2 regions of the Mesorhizobium sp. M2A.F.Ca.ET.043.02.1.1 genome follow, and region 2 is predicted to be linked to the other one. Evidence: predicted binding sites of a transcription regulator. Region 2 holds the regulator's gene; the other holds the start of a gene.
What was found. The regulator LexA, encoded in region 2, represses DNA repair genes until DNA is damaged. The targets are predictions, from matches to a motif close to TGTTCNNNNTGTGTTCNG.
Positions count from the first base shown of each region.

Region 1: the regulator LexA is predicted to act here: its motif matches at 1,242-1,259, upstream of EJ068_RS26845 (ATP-dependent helicase).

Region 1 covers NZ_CP034445.1:5,653,239-5,662,421, forward strand. The annotation lists gene EJ068_RS26845 (ATP-dependent helicase) at 1-1,216, opposite strand, end outside; gene EJ068_RS32795 (hypothetical protein) at 1,589-1,759, opposite strand; gene EJ068_RS26850 (hypothetical protein) at 1,884-2,066, shown strand; gene EJ068_RS26855 (LysR substrate-binding domain-containing protein) at 2,299-3,267, opposite strand; gene EJ068_RS32800 (hypothetical protein) at 3,380-4,213, shown strand; gene EJ068_RS26875 (DMT family transporter) at 4,255-5,313, shown strand; gene EJ068_RS26880 (hypothetical protein) at 5,294-5,515, shown strand; gene EJ068_RS26885 (MucR family transcriptional regulator) at 5,869-6,312, shown strand; gene EJ068_RS26890 (hypothetical protein) at 6,500-6,694, opposite strand; gene EJ068_RS26895 (lysozyme inhibitor LprI family protein) at 7,000-7,710, opposite strand; gene EJ068_RS26900 (hypothetical protein) at 7,900-8,130, opposite strand; gene EJ068_RS26905 (ABC-F family ATP-binding cassette domain-containing protein) at 8,263-9,183, shown strand, end outside.
Region 2 covers NZ_CP034445.1:6,651,738-6,660,920, reverse strand. The annotation lists gene EJ068_RS32230 (ComEC/Rec2 family competence protein) at 1-780, shown strand, start outside; gene lexA (transcriptional repressor LexA) at 774-1,508, opposite strand; partial or broken gene kynU (kynureninase) at 1,963-3,211, shown strand; gene EJ068_RS32215 (alpha/beta hydrolase) at 3,271-4,101, shown strand; gene glp (gephyrin-like molybdotransferase Glp) at 4,170-5,375, opposite strand; gene moaC (cyclic pyranopterin monophosphate synthase MoaC) at 5,375-5,854, opposite strand; gene trpC (indole-3-glycerol phosphate synthase TrpC) at 5,857-6,669, opposite strand; gene trpD (anthranilate phosphoribosyltransferase) at 6,674-7,684, opposite strand; gene EJ068_RS32190 (peptidyl-prolyl cis-trans isomerase) at 7,681-9,183, opposite strand, start outside.

The sequences.
Region 1 (9,183 bases), 1.0 Mb from region 2:
CGAACTTGACGAAGGGGATGTTGCGACGCGTCAGCTCCACCTCCAGCGGCCCGCTGTGGCTCGAGGTGCGAAACAGCACCGCCTGCGCCTTCAGCGCCGTGCCGGCCTCGCGTTCGGCCAGGATCGCCTGGCAGACATAATTCGCCTGCTCGGCCTCGTCGCGTACGCTGACCAGCTGCGGCCTGTGCGAGGAACGGCGCTCGGTCCACAGATTCTTGGTGAAGCGTTCGCTGGCCTCGCCGATCACCCTGTTGGCGGCTGCCAGGATCGTCTCGGTCGAGCGGTAGTTGCGCTCCAGCATGACGATCTCGGCGGGCTTCGCGAATTGTTTCGGGAAATCGAGGATGTTGCGCACTTCCGCGGCGCGGAAGGAATAGATCGACTGCGCGTCATCGCCCACCACCGTCAGGCCGGCGCCGTCCGGTTTCAGCGCCAGGAGGATCGAAGCCTGCAGCCGGTTGGTGTCCTGGTACTCGTCGACCAGCACGTGGTCGAAGCGGGAACCGAGATGAGCGGCGATTTCCGGCTCGGCCGCCATCTGCGCCCAGTAGAGCAGCAGGTCGTCGTAATCGAGCACGTTCTGCGCCTGCTTGGCCTCGACATAGGCCGCGAAAAGCTCCTTCAGTTGCTCCGCCCATGCCGCGCACCAGGGGAAGGCGGAGCCGAGCACCTCGTCCAGTGGCGCCTGCGCGTTCACCGCCCGCGAATAGATCTGCAGGCAGGTGCCTTTGGTCGGAAAGCGGCTTTCGGTTTTCGAGAATCCCAGCTCATGCCGTGCAAGGTTCATCAGGTCGGCCGAATCCTCGCGGTCATGGATGGTGAAGGCCGGGTCGAGGCCGATCTGCTCGGCATAGTCGCGCAGCAGCCTGGCGCCGATGCCGTGGAAAGTGCCGGCCCAGGCCAGCGCGTCGCCGATGATCGCCGCGTCGCGCCCCAGCACCTCGCCGGCAATGCGCTCGACCCGCTTGGCCATCTCGGCCGCGGCACGACGGGAGAAGGTCATCAGCAGGATGCGGCGCGGATCGGCGCCCTTGACGATGAGATGGGCGACGCGATGCGCCAGCGTGTTGGTCTTGCCGGAGCCGGCGCCCGCGATCACCAGCAGCGGCGCCGCCACCTTGCCGTCGCCATGCACCACCGCCAGCCGCTGCTCATCATTCAGCCGGGCAAGATAAGCGGGCGTCTCGAAGGACGAATCACGAGCGGCGATGTTCATCGCCCATCAAGCATCGTTTCCGCTTTGTTCGCAATAATTTCCTCGCGTTGCGGGAGAGCCGGGAGGGGACCGCAGCGGCCGGAGAGGAGGCTGAGCCGGTGGTGGGTGGGCGCATACATTCTCTATGGAGCGCTGGTCGACCCCCACTCCGTCTCGGCTTCGCCGAGCCACCTCTCCCCCGATCGACGGGGTAGAGGAAAAGCGCCGAGCTTCCAGCAACGCTCCCTTCCTTTCCCTCCGGAGGGGGAAGGTGGCGCTGCGAAGCAGCGACGGATTGGGGGAACCACGTGGCAATCAAACCTCAGGTCGATCAGTCACGCCGTCACAGACGATGTGTGCATGGCGTAGAAGAAGGTGGGCCGAGCAAGGGCGCTACCGCTTCGGCTCCACCCCCATTGCCGCCGACTGGCGCCGCAACTTGCGCCTCTCATCGCCCGGCATGTCCAGCGGCGCGACATCGCCAGGCACCTCGTTGATGATCCTCACGGCGACGCGATAGGCGGTGTAGGCGAAAAGGCCGGTAAGCAGCAGGCGGATCATCATCGTCTCCTCATGCGGTTGATTGGCTTTCAACCGGACGCGGACCGGTTGGTTCCGCCTCACGCGCAACCAAACCGCCATCGCCTCGTTTGCCCTTTATGAAAGGGGCGAACGAGAGGAGGTCGTCATGATGAAGCTTCCTGTGCTGCTGGCTCTTGCGGCAGGGCTCGTGCTCGCCGCCTGCGACAACAGTGTGCAACCCACCAAGGCGCCGGGCGACGAAGTCAACCAGAACCCTCAGGTCGACAAGAACCCGGTGCCGAAATCGACCACGGGCGGCGACCAGCCGGGCACGCCTCCGAAGCAATAGGGCAGGGCGAGTCGGGTTATCGTCGGCCCTAAAGGTCAAGTTATCGTCGGGCTGGAAGAAGGCCGGCGCTGCTTGGGAGGAAGCTGGATAGCGCCGGCCAAGCGGGAAAATCAGGCCCGCCGCGCAATCCAACATAGCTGAGTCTCGGCCTTGCGTCATGGTGCGATCGCGCTAGCCGGCTACAGTCAGTGGAAACACCCGGAAAATCCTGACGCTGCGCGAGCGGCGCTGCTTAGGCCACCGCCGCGCGTGCCGGCTGTCCGCCGGTGATCTCCATGTCGAGTTGGCGCTGCGTCAGCGCCGCTTCGGCCAGGATCCATTGCTTGAACAGTTCCACCTTGCGGGCGCCGAGCGCCTTGATGGGGCTGACGAAGTACCAGCCCGCCGTGTTGGGATGGTGGACCGCGAAGGGGGCTACCAGCCTTTCGGCACGGATGTCGCTTGCCATGTAGGCGCGGTTGGCGACGGCGAAGCCCATGCCGGCATTGGCCGCTTCGTAGGACATCATGCAGCTGTCGAAATAGACGCTTCTCGTCTCGCCAAGCACGAAGCTCGCGCCGGCGAAGCCCAGCCACGACTGCCAGTTCTGCGTGCAGGTGTCCGAATGCAGCAGCGTGAAGTAGCGCAGGTCCTCCGGCACCACCTTCGACAGCGGCTTGTCGCCCAGCACGTCGTGAAACAGCTTGCGGCTGCACACCGGCGTCAGGTCTTCCTTGAACAGCAGTTCCGAGGTGAGGCCGGGGAAATTGCCGTCGCCGTAGCGGATCTCGAGATCATATTCCGAGGTCGCGAATTCATGCGTGGCGTAGGATGTCGACACCCGCATCTCGATGTCGGGATATTGCTGCTGGAAGGTCATCAGCCTGGGAAACAGCCAGCGCGCCGCGAAGGTCGGCAGCACGCAGATCCGCAGCACATGCGCCTGCGACTGGCCGGTGGCCTCCATGCTGGCCGCCACGATCCGTTCCAGCGCCTCGCGCACGCGCGCCACATAGGTCTCGCCCTCCGGCGTCAGCGACACCGCGTTGCCGCCGCGCTCGAAGATCTTGAAGCGCAGCTGGTCCTCCAGGCTCTTCACGCGCTGGCTGACGGCGGAAGCGGTGATAAACTGCTCTTCGCCGGCGCGTGTGAAATTCCTGTGCCTCGCGGCGCTTTCCACGATTTTCAGCGAGTTGAGGTTGACCTGACTGAGCAGACGCACGGGGTTTCGACCTTAAGCTGGGCTTACGCTACCACCAGCATTCCTAAATTTACAGGGGTAGGCGTTTAAATGACTGTTAACCAAGTGTTGCCCCCATCTTGGAGAAAGTACAATGAACGCCCATACAATTCCCGAACTGCGCTGTGCAATGAGCCGCGAGGCCATCATTGGTCATGAGACGGCCTGGAAAGTGTCGGGCTTCGGCGTCGCCCAGTATCGTCACGGTTACGACCCGGCTCTGCTTGCCGCGATCGAGGAAGCCGCCCTGAAGCTGAAGGCCAGCCATGCCGTTCACAAACATCTCGACCTCACCTTTATCACCGGCGCGGACCGCTATATTCCCGAGATCAAGGAGCTTTTACACGACAAGCTGCGCTTGGAAAGGCTGTCCGACATGATGGGCACCAAGCTCGAACCCTATCCACTGTCGATCGTCGGTTCGACCGTCACCTTCATGAACCCGAGGGACGGCGCCGTCGAATGGCATTGCGACGGCGTCCCGGTGACGGAGCTGATCCCGCTGTCGATCAGCGACCCTCTCATCGGCGGTCATCTTGAGATCTATTGCGACGATTCCGAGACCGGCCGCTCGATCCTGGAATCCGGCCGCGACCTGCCGCGCAACAAGGTCATGCGCATCGACCACAAGATGAACTACGCCACGCTCGGCCAGTTCCTGGGCGTGCTCCACCGCACCGCGCCGATCCAGCTCGGCGAGCGCGTCACGCTGGTGCTCAACCAGCGCTCGGCGACCAAGCCGTATGTCGACGATAACCGAATGTTTTACCTCGCCGCCGACAATGACCATGACCGTGCCTGGGTGAACGAGCTGGCCGAGGATGTCTGGACCAACCAGCTGCCCGCCTATCGCCGCCATGCCGAGGAGCATCCCATGCCGCAGCCCGCCGCGGAGCCGGTTTCCGGCGGAGCAAGGGAGTCTTGGTAGTGACCAACGATCCGGTCGAGCGCCAGCCGCGCCCAGCGTCGCTGAGCCTCGGCCCGGCCGTGGCGGACTGTCGAGACCATCCCAGCGCCGCCCCGGCGGCGGCGCTGGCCTTCGCCCTCGGCGCCGTGGCGCTGTGGGCGACCAACGCCCTGGTCGGCAAGACGCTGCTTGCCCTCTATCCGGTATCGCAAGTGCAGTTCCTCCAATTTTGCGGGGCGGCCGTCGTGTTTGCGCTGATCCGACTTTTCCCTTCTCCCCTTGTGGGAGAAGGTGGCCTCGCGAAGCGAGGTCGGATGAGGGGTGCTGGACGGATCGCCGACGCTGGAGTTTCTTCCAACACCCCTCATCCGTCTCGGCGCTCCGCGCCGATCCACCTTCTCCCACAAGGGGAGAAAGAAAGAGTCTCGCTTGCCGCCTATGCCGTCGGCTTCCTGGGGCTGGTCGGCACCATGGTGTTGCAATATATCGGCTTCGCCTCGATGCCGGTCATCGAGGCGAACCTCGTCGCCTATACTTGGCCGCTGATGACCGCCGCGGCCGCTATTCTGCTGGGCCGGCCGCGCCGTCCACTGTTGCTTGGCCTGGCCGCGGCTGTCGGCTTCGCCGGCGTGGCGCTGGTCATTTCCGGAGGGCGCGCGCAGACCTGGTTCGAAGGCGGCAGCGTTGTCGGTTATCTCGCCGCTTTCGGCTCGGCGCTCTGCATGGCCTTCTACTCGCTTACCGTCGGCCGCCTTGGCGTGCCGCCGGAACGTCTGCTTTTGCCCTCGGCGCTGATCGGCGTCGCGCTCACCTTTGCCTGGTGCCTGCATGACGGCGCCGGACGCCTGACCGGTGGGCATCTCCTGCTAGGCCTCTATCTCGGCGCCGGCCCGATGGGGCTCGGCTACTATTTCTGGTCGCGCGCGGCCAAGCTCGATCACGGCGGCAGGATTGCGGTCGTCGCCTATCTGACGCCAATCGCTTCCACGTTTCTGCTGACCCTGTCGGGCGAAAGCCTGTCGATGACGGCTGTTGCCGGCGCCGTCCTCGTCATTGGCAGCTGCCTCGCGGTCGGCATCGAAGGTACGGAGACCACGCACAATGTCCAGAATGCCCGTTGACGAGGACGAACGCCGCGCCAGACAGGAGGCGCACTGGCTGGTCAGGGAATTTGGCGCGGAAGCGCCGCTCTATGCGGCCATGAAGGCGGAAAAGGCTATTGAGCAAAAGGACTTTGGCCGCTGCGCGCGCTGGAAACGCGTGCTGGAAATCCTGTCGGACAGCCCTTCGGCGGATGTCAGGCGCGGCGTCGCCGTCAAATGAGCGATTTGCCCTGGCGCCGGCGAATCGCGAAAGGCCCACATCCAGCCGGCGGATTGTCATTGCCGTGGCCGGACTTGGCCTGAACTTCGATTTTTCAGCAACTTCCTTGGCCGACCCAGTGCAACCGGAGGTTCTACGTATCCTGCCGGACCGTCGGTTCTATAAAGCATCTGTTATAGCTATTAGAAATCCTAACTTGCGCCTTCGCAGCTCGCGTAGAAACATAACCCGGTATTGAGTCGCGTAGCTTTACTGACTCTGGACGGTCCGTTGGGGGACAGGTCCAATTCGATACACCGACAAAAGTCTTAAAAACGAGCTGGCGATTTGAGGGCCGGCAGAAGGTGAAAAAATTGTCCAACATCGACGATAAGACCGCAATTGAACTGACCGCCGACATTGTCTCCGCCTATGTCGGCAACAATCCGCTCCCTGCTTCCGGCCTGCCTGATCTGATCGCCAGCGTCAGCGCGTCGGTGCGCAAGCTCGCCGGCGGCAGTGTCGTCAAGGAGGCGGTGGCGCTGACGCCCGCCGTAAACCCGAAGCGTTCCGTCTTCCCGGATCACATCGTCTGCCTGGAAGACGGAAAGAAGTTCAAGTCGTTGAAACGCCACCTTGCGACCGATCACAACCTGACGCCGGACGAATACCGCGCCAAATGGGGCCTGCCTGCCGATTATCCGATGGTGGCGCCCAGCTATTCGGCGACCCGCTCGGCGCTGGCCAAATCTTCCGGCCTCGGCCGCAAGCCGGCCGGCGGTGACGCGGGCAAAGGCAAGCGCAAGGGCAAGGCCTGAGGCCGGACCTAAAGCATGTCTCCCGAAAGTGGGAACCGGTTTCGGGATCAAGACATGCGACGCGCTTTAGCTGCTGCCTGAGGCAATGAGTGACGCCGCGCCATCGTCATGGCGCGGCCCTCGGACCGCTCTCGGCATGTTGCGTCGCCGCGTGACTGGTTTCCGTAAACGCGCCGAACACCCGGCATCAGTTACGGGGCGGCTTGCTCTCGTCGTGGCGGTCGGGGTCCCGCTCGGCGGTGAGGCTGTCCGCTTCGACGGCGGTCATTTCAAGAAGATAGACGAGCATCTGGTAGCGCGTGCGCGAGAGCATCTTCGCCAGCCTGCGCGCGATTTCCGCCACATATTTCAGCGTTCGCAGATCGTTGACCGCTTCGCCCATCGTGAGCTCCTGACATAGCCGAGTTATTGTTGGGGCCGAGTTATTGTTGGGGCCAAGTTCTTCATTGGCGCTCACGCACGACTCACGGCGCGCTCACAGATTTGCAGTTCGCAAGGAAAACTGAAATCGATTTTCGACAAGCACAACGGCCGGCCCCGCAGATTCTGGCCCTTTCTTCATGGTAACGCCGCGCAACGCTTAAATATAAGCCGAAGCTGAACTTGTGGTTCGTCCGCTTGGCCTGGCTGATTTCCCCGCCGGGAAAGCCGGTGCCGAGCGGCAGCCCGGCAGGGCGGGCGCTTCTCTCACCCCTTATACGCGGAACAGAAGGCCGGCGGATTGTCGTTGCCGATCATGGCGCAGCCGCGCTTGATCTCGTCGATCATCATGCTGCATGCGTTCTGGCCATTGCAGGGCGGGTTGGTCGCCGGCGAAACCTGGACGCATTGCGAGACATATTGGTCCGACTTCGCCTTGCCGGCGGATTGCACGCATGGCCGCGTGTCGTTCTGGCTAGGGGCAGGTTTCGCAGGCGCGGCCTTGGCCGTCGCAGGCGCGGCCTTCGCAGGCGCGGCATTGCCGCTGCTTTGCGGCACGCAGGAGAGATCGCCCTCCGGGCATTGCAACTGGTGCTGCAACTGCGCCAGTCGCGCCTTGGTCAACTCCGCCTTGCAAACCCCGACCAGGCTCGAATAGACCGAGCCATCGGCATAGGGCTGGGTGCGGAAGGCGCATTCCTTGTCGCGGAAGGGGATCCAGGCGCGCTGCGCGTCACGCAGGCGCTTCAGGTCGGCGGGAGCGAGACGTGCCGCCAGCGCCTTGTAGACAGCGTTGAGCCCTGCGTCGGCCGAAGCGGCATTCGCGGTCGTGCAGGTGGCAAGGTCGGCCTGCGTCTTCGCCGCCGCGCAGTCGACGGCTGCCGCGCGGGCGGCGGGCATGGTGAGAAACAGGCCGGCCGCGATCGCGAAAATCGTGGCCGCCAGCGAGGCCGAAAGGAGCGAGGTCTTGCCCGACATATCGTCTGCCCTCTGTTTGAAACGGCCCCGGCGCCTGTGCCAGCATAGGTTGAGGCAATAGCGGCGATCAACGCCAAATCTGTGACGTGGCAAGCAATGTATGACCGGCGGGCGAAAGCCGGGAGTGAACGATTTCACTGCTTGTGTGGAGATGCCCGGCGCGGCGGTGGGCGCTGCCCAGCCAGCCTCTCAGTCATTCAAGGGGCGACGGCCGGAGTTCCCGCTTTCGATCTGGATCAGCAGGTGTTCCGTCGCGCGCCTCACCACGGGGGAGATTGGCTGTGTCGGTGCCCCGCTTGTCGATTCAACTGGAAGAGCAATCGGAGCGGTCTCGCTCTCGAACAGAACCACCTGCGTCGCCAGCGCGGTTGTCGTGGCGACCTGGAAGAAGATGAAGGCGAGGGCGAGATAGCGGATCACGGGCTTCCCAACGCTTTGGCCGGCGACTGGTTCCAGTCCATCGGGCTTTTTGTTGAACGCTCGCGGAGCGCGGCAGGCCTCGTCCGGGCGCTGGCTCTTGCGAAGCGCCGATCTCCCGTGCAAAAGCCCGCTATGCTTATCATCAACGACCTTACGCTGCGCATGGCGGGGCGGCTGCTTCTCGATCATGCCTCATTGACCCTGCCGGCCGGCACCAAGGCCGGCCTTGTCGGCCGCAACGGCACCGGCAAGACCACGCTGTTCAAGGCGATAACCGGCGATTTCCCGTCGGAGACAGGCTCGATCAGCCTGCCGAAGAACACCCGCATCGGCCAGGTGGCGCAGGAGGCGCCTGCCACTGAGGAACCGCTGATCGAGATCGTGCTGAAAGCCGATGTCGAGCGCCAGGCTTTGCTCGAGGAAGAGAAGACCGCGACAGATCCGCACCGCATCGCCGAGATCCACACCCGGCTGGCCGACATCGACGCGCATTCGGCCGAATCCCGCGCCGCCACGATCCTGGCCGGCCTCGGCTTCGACGATGCCGCCCAGCGGCGGCCGGCTTCGTCCTTCTCCGGCGGCTGGCGCATGCGCGTGGCGCTGGCCGCCGTGCTTTTCTCCGAGCCCGATCTTCTGCTGCTCGACGAGCCGACCAACTATCTCGATCTCGAAGGCACGCTGTGGCTGGAAAACTACGTCTCCAAATACCCGCACACGGTGTTGCTGATCTCGCATGATCGCGACCTGCTCAACCGCGCCGTCAACTCGATCGTCCACCTCGATCAGAAGAAGCTCACCTTTTGGCGCGGCGGTTACGACCAGTTCGAGCGCCAGCTGACCGAGCAGCGCGAGTTGCAGGAGAAGAGCCGCGTCAAGCAGGAAGCGCAGCGCAAGCATATGGAATCCTTCGTCGAGCGTTTTCGCGCCAAGGCTTCTAAGGCGAGGCAGGCGCAGTCGCGCCTGAAGGCGCTGGAGAAGCTGAAGCCGATCGCCGCGGTGGTGAACGACACTGTGCGGCCGTTCTCCTTCCCCGAGCCGGTGAAGACGGTGGCC
Region 2 (9,183 bases):
GGCAAGGGCCTGACAGCGATGATCTCCATTTCGGCATGGATTTCCGAGCGCTCGCCAGTCGATGCCGTGGGATTGATCTCGATCCAGTCGGTGCTGCTGGCGACAATCGCGCTCGTCATCGCGACCATGGCCACCACCTGGCTAAGGCTTGCCGCTGTGCCCTTCGCGCTCGCCGCGCTGCTGGCCATCCCGCATGTGCGCACGCCGGATGTGCTGATCTCGGAGGACGCGCATCTCGTGGCGATGCCGATCGGTGGCGGCGAGCTTGCCGTCAACCGCGAACGCTCCAACGAGTTCACCACCGACAATTGGAAGCGGGCGCTGAAGGCCGAGGACATCGTACCGCCGGAGACATTTGCCAAGGATGCTCTCGATATCGCCGACCCGGTCGACCTGCCGCCAGGCTCGCCCTTCTATTGCACCGGCGACCTCTGCATTGGCCGGCATCCGTCCAGCGCGATCGTGGCGCTCGCCGAAAACCGCGACAGCGCACGGCCCGCCTGCGGCTTTGCCGACCTCATCGTCATCAACGATGCGACGGCCTACAATCCCTGCTGGGATCAGCGCGTGCTTGTCGTCACCAAGCGCCAACTGGCGCGTGACGGCAGCGCCGCCGTCTTCTTCGATCCACAATCGGCAACCGCGCGAGCAACCATCCAATATGCGGTCGAAAAGCCATATCGGCCCTGGCACGAGCAGCGCAAATACACGCGCGAGGCGAGGGGACTGCCGCCTTATGAAAAGCCTGAGAGGGCCAAGCCCTCGAAGCCGGATCAGTAGCGGCGGATCAGCCCGACGAGCTTGCCCTGCACCTTGACCCGATCCGGCCCGAAGATGCGGGTCTCGTAGGCCGGGTTGGCGGCCTCCAGCGCGATCGAGGCGCCCTTGCGGCGGAAGCGCTTGAGCGTCGCTTCCTCATCATCGACGAGCGCCACCACGATCTCGCCCGGGCTCGCCGTGTTGGCGTTTCGGATGATGACGGTGTCGCCGTCGAAGATGCCGGCCTCGATCATCGAGTCGCCCTTGACCTCCAGCGCATAATGCTCGCCGCCCATGATCATGTCCGGCGGGACCGAGATCGAATGCGTCTGGTGCTGAATGGCGTCGATCGGCACACCGGCGGCGATGCGGCCCATCACCGGAATGGACACGGCTGAAGCGGCGTCGTCATCATTGCTGGGTGTCGGCGTACGTGAGGGCGCTGCCGGCTTGACCTCTCGACTTAGATTGCCCTGGCCGCCCTGGATGACGCTTGGCGAAAATTTCTTCGCGGCGTTCAGGCCGGGAGCGATCGAGTCGGGCAGGCGCAAGACTTCCAACGCGCGCGCCCGGTTCGGTAGCCGGCGAATGAAGCCGCGTTCTTCCAGCGCCGTGATCAGCCGATGGATGCCGGACTTCGAGGCGAGGTCGAGCGCTTCCTTCATCTCGTCGAAGGATGGAGGGATCCCGCTCTCCTTCAGGCGTTCATGGATGAACATCAGGAGTTCATGTTGTTTGCGCGTCAGCATTGGCGGCCCCCACGGGTTCCGAAACCAGAATCAGAAAAACAAACCCAGAACAAACACTATCTGTTCCAGTTGTGTTCCGCAACCGTTTAAAGTTTAATGAATTTCTTAAGGCGGGCGAAAGAATGTTGCATCCGACGGTGCCTGGCCGCCACCGGTTGGGCTGTGTCATTGATTCCGCTCGATTTTGCAATTCTCCTTATGCTGAAATTGAGAGGCGACATCGTCGCGGAGGTGCTGAAGGGATCCAGTCAGCTGACCCAACCATGTACCGTAACGTGAACGAAACGAACTCAAAATGCCAACCTTGGCGACGATTCCGATCCTCAGCCTTTGCCGTCTATGGACCAGCTAACATAGGACAGAAGGTTCTTGCCGGGTTGCGGACGGTGATGGGACAACCGCCTTGGTCGCCGGAGGGATGTAGCGGCCTGGGTCGAAATGGAGGCGGTAGCACATGAGGGGAATTCCCGATCTTGCCGAGGTCGTGGCGATGGACGCCGCGGACCCGCTGCGCCCCTTGCGCGATCGCTTTGTTCTGCCGGAAGGGGTGATATACCTTGATGGCAATTCACTGGGCGCCGCTTCGATCAATGTCTTCAACGAGATCGAGACGGCCGCGAAGCAGGAATGGGCGCAGGATCTCATCCGTGCCTGGAACACCGCCGGCTGGTTCGACATGCCTGTCAAGCTGGGCGACCGGCTCGGGCGTCTGATCGGCGCCGCGCCTGGCCAGACGGTCGTATGCGACACCACCTCGATCAACATCTACAAGGTCCTGCATGCGGCGCTCGCGATGCGACCCGACCGCTCGGTGATCGTTGCCGAAGGCGACAGCTTTCCGACCGACCTCTACATGGCGGAGGGGTGTCCTCGAAACGCGGCCCGGCGCGGTGCTGCGGCTCGAGGGCGTCGATGCGCCGACGATCGAGGAACTGATCGACGACCGTGTCGCGGTCATCCTGGTCAACCACGTCAATTACAAGTCCGGCCGGTTGCGCGATATGGCGGCCCTGACCCGCAAGGCCCATGACGCCGGCGCGCTGATCGTCTGGGACCTCTGCCACACGGCCGGCGCCCTGCCGGTGGATCTCGACGGCTCGAATGCCGATTTCGCGATCGGCTGCACCTACAAATATCTCAATGGCGGACCGGGCGCGCCTGCCTTCATCTATGCCGCCACCCGCCATCATCCCGACATCAGCCAGCCGCTCAGCGGCTGGTGGGGCCATGCCCGACCGTTCGCGTTCGAGCAGGGTTATGCCGCCGGCACGGGCATCCGGCGATTCCTGTGCGGAACGCAGCCGATGCTGTCGATGCGGGCGCTGAAAGGTTCGCTGGATCTCTGGGACGAAGTCGACATGACGGCCGTGCGCGAGAAGAGCGTCGCGCTGACGGATCTGTTCATCCGCCTTGTCGAAGCTCGATGCGGCGCGTTCGGTCTTGAGCTAGAAAGCCCGCGCAACGGCGCCGAGCGCGGCAGCCAGGTGTCGTTCGCCCATCCACATGGCTACCAGGTGATGCGCGCCTTGATCGAGCGCGGCGTGATCGGCGATTTCCGCGCGCCGTCGACCGTTCGCTTCGGCTTCACGCCACTCTATGTCGGCTACCGGGATGTCTGGGCCGCCGTCGAGGTGCTGGAAGACATCCTGCGCACGAGCGCCTGGCAGGAAGCGCGCTATGCGATCAAGGAGGCCGTCACCTGACTTCGAATGGCATGCCGAACAAAGACAACTCGAAATCGATCCGATCGCTGGAGGGGCCGGTGCTGGGACACCGCATTGTCGACTGGGATGACGCCTACGCCAACGGCGCGAACATCGCTGGCGGCGACCGCTGGCCGGCGGCCTGGGACGGCCCAGCTCAGGCATTTCGCGAAAAGCTGTTGGCGCAGGGCAGGGCGCGGCTCGACATCGTCTATGGCGAGGCGCCGCGCAGCCGGTTCGATCTCTTCCTCCCGCCTGCCGCGCCGAAGGGGCTCGTCGTGTTCATCCATGGCGGCTACTGGATGGAATCGGACAAGACATCCTGGTCGCATCTGGCCGCCGGCGCTGTCGGCCGCGGCTTTGCCGTCGTCATGCCTTCCTATACGCTGTGCCCGCGAACCAGGATCGGCGGCATCGTCAATGAAGTCGCGGCCGCGATCGGCAAAGCGGCGGCCATGGTCGAGGGACCGCTGATGCTGACCGGACATTCGGCCGGCGGACATCTCGCCAGCCGGATGGCGACGACGACTTCGCCGCTGGGCGCCATGGTGGCGCAACGCATACGCAAGGTCGTTTCGATTTCAGGCCTGCACGACCTTCGGTCGTTGATGTTCACGGCTTTGAACGAGACGCTGAACATCGACGAACGGGAAGCGTTTAGCGAAAGCCCAGCGCTGCTGCGGCCCGTGCAAGGAACCCGCATCACCTGTTGGGTCGGCGGCGGCGAGCGCTCGGAATTCCTGCGCCAGAGCGTATTGCTCGCCAACATCTGGACGGGGCTTGGCGCCGCTACCCAGTCAGTTGTCGAGCCGGACCGGCATCATTTCAACGTCGTCGATGGTCTCGCCGATCCCGACCATCCCCTGACCCGAACGCTGGTGGACGAATAACGATCGACGTTCTCAACGTACGAACGATCGACTTCGTCGACGTCCGGACCACCGGCGTTGTCGATCTATCAGCGCAGCATAAGCACGCTGCATTCGGCGCCAACCTCCGCAGCCAGCGCGAAGGGCTCGCGCACGATCAGGCCGTTGGCGTCGGCGAGCATCCTGAGCATCGAGGAGTCCTGGATGCCGAAAGGCGTCGCGACCAGGGTACCGGCATCCTCGCGAACCACGGCGCGCACGTAGTCCTGCCTGAGATCGTTGGCCGGCATCGCGGCGCCCAGCCGGGCCGTTCGCACGTCCTGCCTGAAATTGCGGCCGCCGAGCCGGGCAAGCAGCGGCTTCAGGAAGAGCTGCGAGCAGACGATGCTTGCCACCGGATTGCCTGGCAGGCCGATGCAGCGGACATTGCCAAGCCGGCCGAACATCAACGGTTTGCCGGGACGCATGGCGATCTTCCAGAAGTCGAGCCGCATGCCTTCGCCGGTCAGCACGTCATGGATCAGGTCGTGATCGCCGACCGAGGCGCCGCCGAGCGTGACGATGACATCCGGGCCCGCCTGGACCGCTCTCCTGACCAGCGCGGCGATCGCCTCCTTGCGGTCGGCCGCGATGCCAAGATCGAGTGCGCGTGCGCCAACCGACTGGGCGGCGGCGGCAACGCCATAGGCATTCGACGAAATGATCTGATCGGGGCCGAGCGTGCTGCCCGGCGGCAGCAATTCATCGCCGGTGGCGATGATCGCGACCAGCGGCTGGCGCACGACATTCAAGGCAGGGTGGTTGGCAGAAGCCGCCAGCGAAAGGGCCGCCGCGTCGAGCACGCGACCATTTCCGAGCAGCACGTCGCCCTCGCCGAAGTCGAGCCCGCGGCGCCGGACATTGCGTGCTTGCGCGGTCGGCTCCGTCACCTCGATCCTGCCATTGCCGAGGTCGCGGACGTTTTCCTGGATGACGATGGTGTCGGCGCCTTCAGGCAGCGGCGCGCCGGTGAAGATGCGCACGGCCTGGCCTTTGCCGACGGTTCCGGAGAAACCGCGCCCGGCAGGCGCCATGCCTATCACTTCCAATTGCGCTGGCGCTGAAGCGACGTCGGCGGAACGCGCGGCATAACCATCCATCGCGGAGGCGTTGAAGGGCGGCTGCGTGCGCAGCGCCACAACCGGTTCCGCCAGGACCCGCCCGGCCGCGTCCGCCAGCGGCACGCTCTCGCCCGGCAAAGGTGCTGCGCCGTCGAGCAAGCGCGCGAGCGCTTCGGCGACCGGTACCAGCGCCATCAGGCATCCGCCTTGTAGTCACCGGATTTGCCGCCGGTCTTCTCGACCAGCCGGACACCGGAAATCACCATGCCGCGATCCACCGCCTTGGCCATGTCGTAGATGGTGAGGCAGGCGACCGAGGCGGCGGTTAGCGCTTCCATCTCCACGCCGGTCTTGCCGGTGACGCGGGCGAGCGCTGTCACCTTGAGGCCGGGCAGCGAATGGTCCGGCTCGATCTCGACGGCCACTTTGGTCAGAAGCAGCGGATGGCAAAGCGGGATCAATTCATGCGTCTTCTTCGCGGCCATGATGCCGGCGATACGGGCGGTGCCCAGCACATCGCCCTTCTTGGCGTCGCCGGCCAGAATCATCTCCAGCGTTTCGGGCCGCATCGAGACAAAACCCTCGGCGATTGCCGTGCGGGTCGTCTCGGCCTTTTCGCCGACATCGACCATGTTGGCTTCGCCCTTGGCGCCGAGATGGGTGAGGGCGGGCATTCTCAAACGGCCTCGGCCGCTGCCTTGCCTGTCAGCAGAAGCTTGGTCGCGGCAGCTACGTCCGCCTGCCGCATCAGGCTCTCGCCGACGAGGAAAGTACCGATCTTGCTCTTCTCCAACCGGCGGCAATCCTGATGCGTGAAGATGCCGCTCTCGCTGACCAGCAGCCGATCCGCCGCCACCATGGCGGCCAGGCGCTCCGAAACGTCGAGGCTGGTCTGGAAGGTTCTGAGATCACGGTTGTTGATGCCGATCAGCCGCGAAGACAAAGTGAGCGCGCGCTGCATTTCATTCTCATCATGCACCTCGATCAGTGCGTCCATGCCGAGCTCGAAGGCGGTCGCTTCAAGCTCGCTGGCCAGCGCGTCGTCGACGCTCGCCATGATGATGAGGATCGCATCGGCGCCCCAGGCGCGTGCTTCGTAGACCTGATAGGGATCGAACAGAAAATCCTTGCGCAGGGCCGGCAGGCGCACCGCTGCGCGCGCGGCCGTCAGGAATTCCGGAGCGCCCTGGAAAGACGGTGCGTCGGTCAGCACCGAAAGGCACGCGGCGCCACCTTGCTGATAGGCCTGCGCCAATGACGGGGGGTCGAAATCGGCGCGGATCAACCCCTTGGAAGGGCTGGCCTTCTTGATTTCGGCGATCAGCCCGAAGCTCCCCGCTCTTCGCTTCGCCTCGAGCGCCGCCAAAAAACCGCGCGTCGCACCGGCATCCTTTGCGCGCGCCTTGATCTCGGCCAGCGGTATCTTCGCCTTCGCTGCCGCGATCTCTTCGCGCTTATAGGCTTCGATCTTGCGCAGGATGTCCGACAAGGCCTTATCCGTTCGAAATCTCGACGAGCTTGTCCAGCACCGCAAGGGCGCGACCGCTGTCGATCGCTTGCGCTGCCGCCGCGATGCCGTCGGCAAGCGTCGTCGCCTTGCCGGCCACAACCAGACCGGCGCCGGCGTTCATCAGCACCGTGTCGCGATAGGCGCCCACGGCGCCACCCAACATATCGCGCAGTTGCCTGGCGTTGTAGGCCGCGTCGCCGCCGCGTAGCTCTTCCTTGGTGTGCCGCTTCAGCCCGACGGCTTCCGGCGTCAGGGTGAAGGTGCGGATCTCACCGCCGGCAAGCTCCGCAACCTGCGTCTCGCCCGTGGTCGTGATCTCGTCATAGCCATCGCCATGGACGACCCAGGCGTGCTCGGCGCCTAGCGCCTTCAGCGTCTCGGCCACCGGCATGATCCATTCCGGCAGGAAAACGCCGACCATCTGGCGGCTGACGCCGGCGGGGTTCGACAGCGGTCCGAGCAGATTGAAGATGGTGCGCGTGCCGAGCTCGACCCGGGTCGGCCCGACATGCTTCATCGCCGGATGATGCGCCGGCGCGAACATGAAGCCGACGCCGGCCTCATGGATGCAGCGGCCGATCATTTCCGGCGAGATATCTATTCTGACGCCCAGCGCCGTCAGCACATCGGCGGAGCCGGTCAGCGAGGACAGGCCGCGATTGCCGTGCTTGGCGACGGGCACGCCGGCGGCGGCGATGACGAAGGCCGAAGCGGTCGAGATGTTAACCGAGTGCGAATTGTCGCCGCCGGTGCCGACGATGTCGATGGCGCCCTGCGGCGCCTCGACACGCAGCATCTTGGCGCGCATCGTGGCGACCGCGCCGGATATCTCGCCCACGGTCTCGCCGCGCACGCGCAGCGCCATCAGGAAGCCGCCGATCTGGCCGGGCGTCGCGTCGCCCGACATGATGATGTCGAACGCCTCGCGGGCTTCCTCGAAGGAAAGCGCGGTGCCGGTGGCGACCTTGGCTATATGTGTCTTCAGCGCGCTCATCGTGTCTGTGCTTGCGAAACGGCGTTCGGATCGATGCGAACGTCATATTGCGACTGCAGTTGCGCCACCAGCTGGTCGAGCAGGTCGTCGGACATGCCGGCGCCGAAGGATTTCTGCGCCTCGTCCGGCACCGTGCTGCCGTCGGCGCCAGCCGGCTCGAAGACCTCGGCGACCCTGAACAGGATCTGGCCGTCGCCGGTGGGCGAGGGGATCAGGCCGGTGCCGCCTTCGCCGACTCCGAACATGGCGGCGGCACCCTCCTTGCCGAAATCGGCATCGTCGGCTTCGCGCTTCAAACCGCGCTTGGTCTGTTTGTCGAGCTTGAGCTCGCCGGCGGTGACGTCGAGCGTGGTGCCGGCCTTGAGGCGCTTCTCGAGCTCCTGCGCCTTCGCGTCGAGCCGCTTGTCGGTCTCGGCTTCCGTCCAGTCGGCCACGACCTTCTTGCGGGCCTCATCCAGCGTGCGGTCGCGCGCCGGCGTGATCGACTGCACCTCGTAGAAGACGAAACCGTTGTCGGCGGTCGTCAGGCCTTCATTCTCGGTATTGGGCTCGGCCGCGAACACCGCCTTGATGAGATCGGCCGATTGCGGCAGGTCATTGACTACGCTGCCGTCCGGCCGCTGGCCGGTGCGGTCGATGGCGTCCATGGTGACGACCTTGAGCTTCAGCTTGTCGGCGGCCTGGGCAAGCGAGGCGCCCGAGGCGCGGGTATCCTCGTAACTATCATGCACGTCGAGCAGGATACGGCTTGCCTCGCCGAGCGCCAGGTCCTTGCGGATCTGAGCGGACACTTCCGAAAGCGGCTTCACGACCTGCGGCTTGATCTCCGTGACGCGCAGGAGCACGGGACCGAAGGCGCCCTGGACGACCTGGCTCACCTCGTTGGCATTGAGCGAGAAGGCCGCGTCGGCAACCGCCTTGTCGGCGATCTTATCCCTGGACAGCGTGCCGAGCAGCGTGTCGGCCTGCGTCTTGCCTTCGGCGGTGACGAGCTTGTCGAAGGTGGCGCCAGCCTTCAGCGAATCCAAAGCCGCCTTGGCCGCGTCCGGCGTCTTGAACACCAGCTGCTCGATGGTGCGCATCTCGGGCGTCGTGTAGCGCGCGATGTTCTTGTTGTAGTCTTCGCTGACCTGCTGGTCGGTCACCGCGGACGGATCCGCGATGTCCTGCGGTTCCAGCCGGACATAGGAGAAGTTGCGGTATTCCGGCGCGGCGTAGTTCTTCTTGTTGGCGTCGAAATAGGCGTTGAGGGCGCTGTCGGACGGCGCCTCGATCGGCTGCACCAGCGTTTTCGGCAGCACCAGATAGTCGATCGTGCGGTCCTCGCCGCGGTAGAGCGAGACCGCCTTGAGGAAGGTCTGCGGCACTTTCAGCCCGTCGGAGATCGCCTCGACGATTTGCTGGCGCACGGCCACCTGCGAGCGGTTCTTGAGATAATCCTCGGGCCGCATGTTGAGCTGGCGAAGGAGGTATTCGAACGTCCGGCGATCGAACTGGCC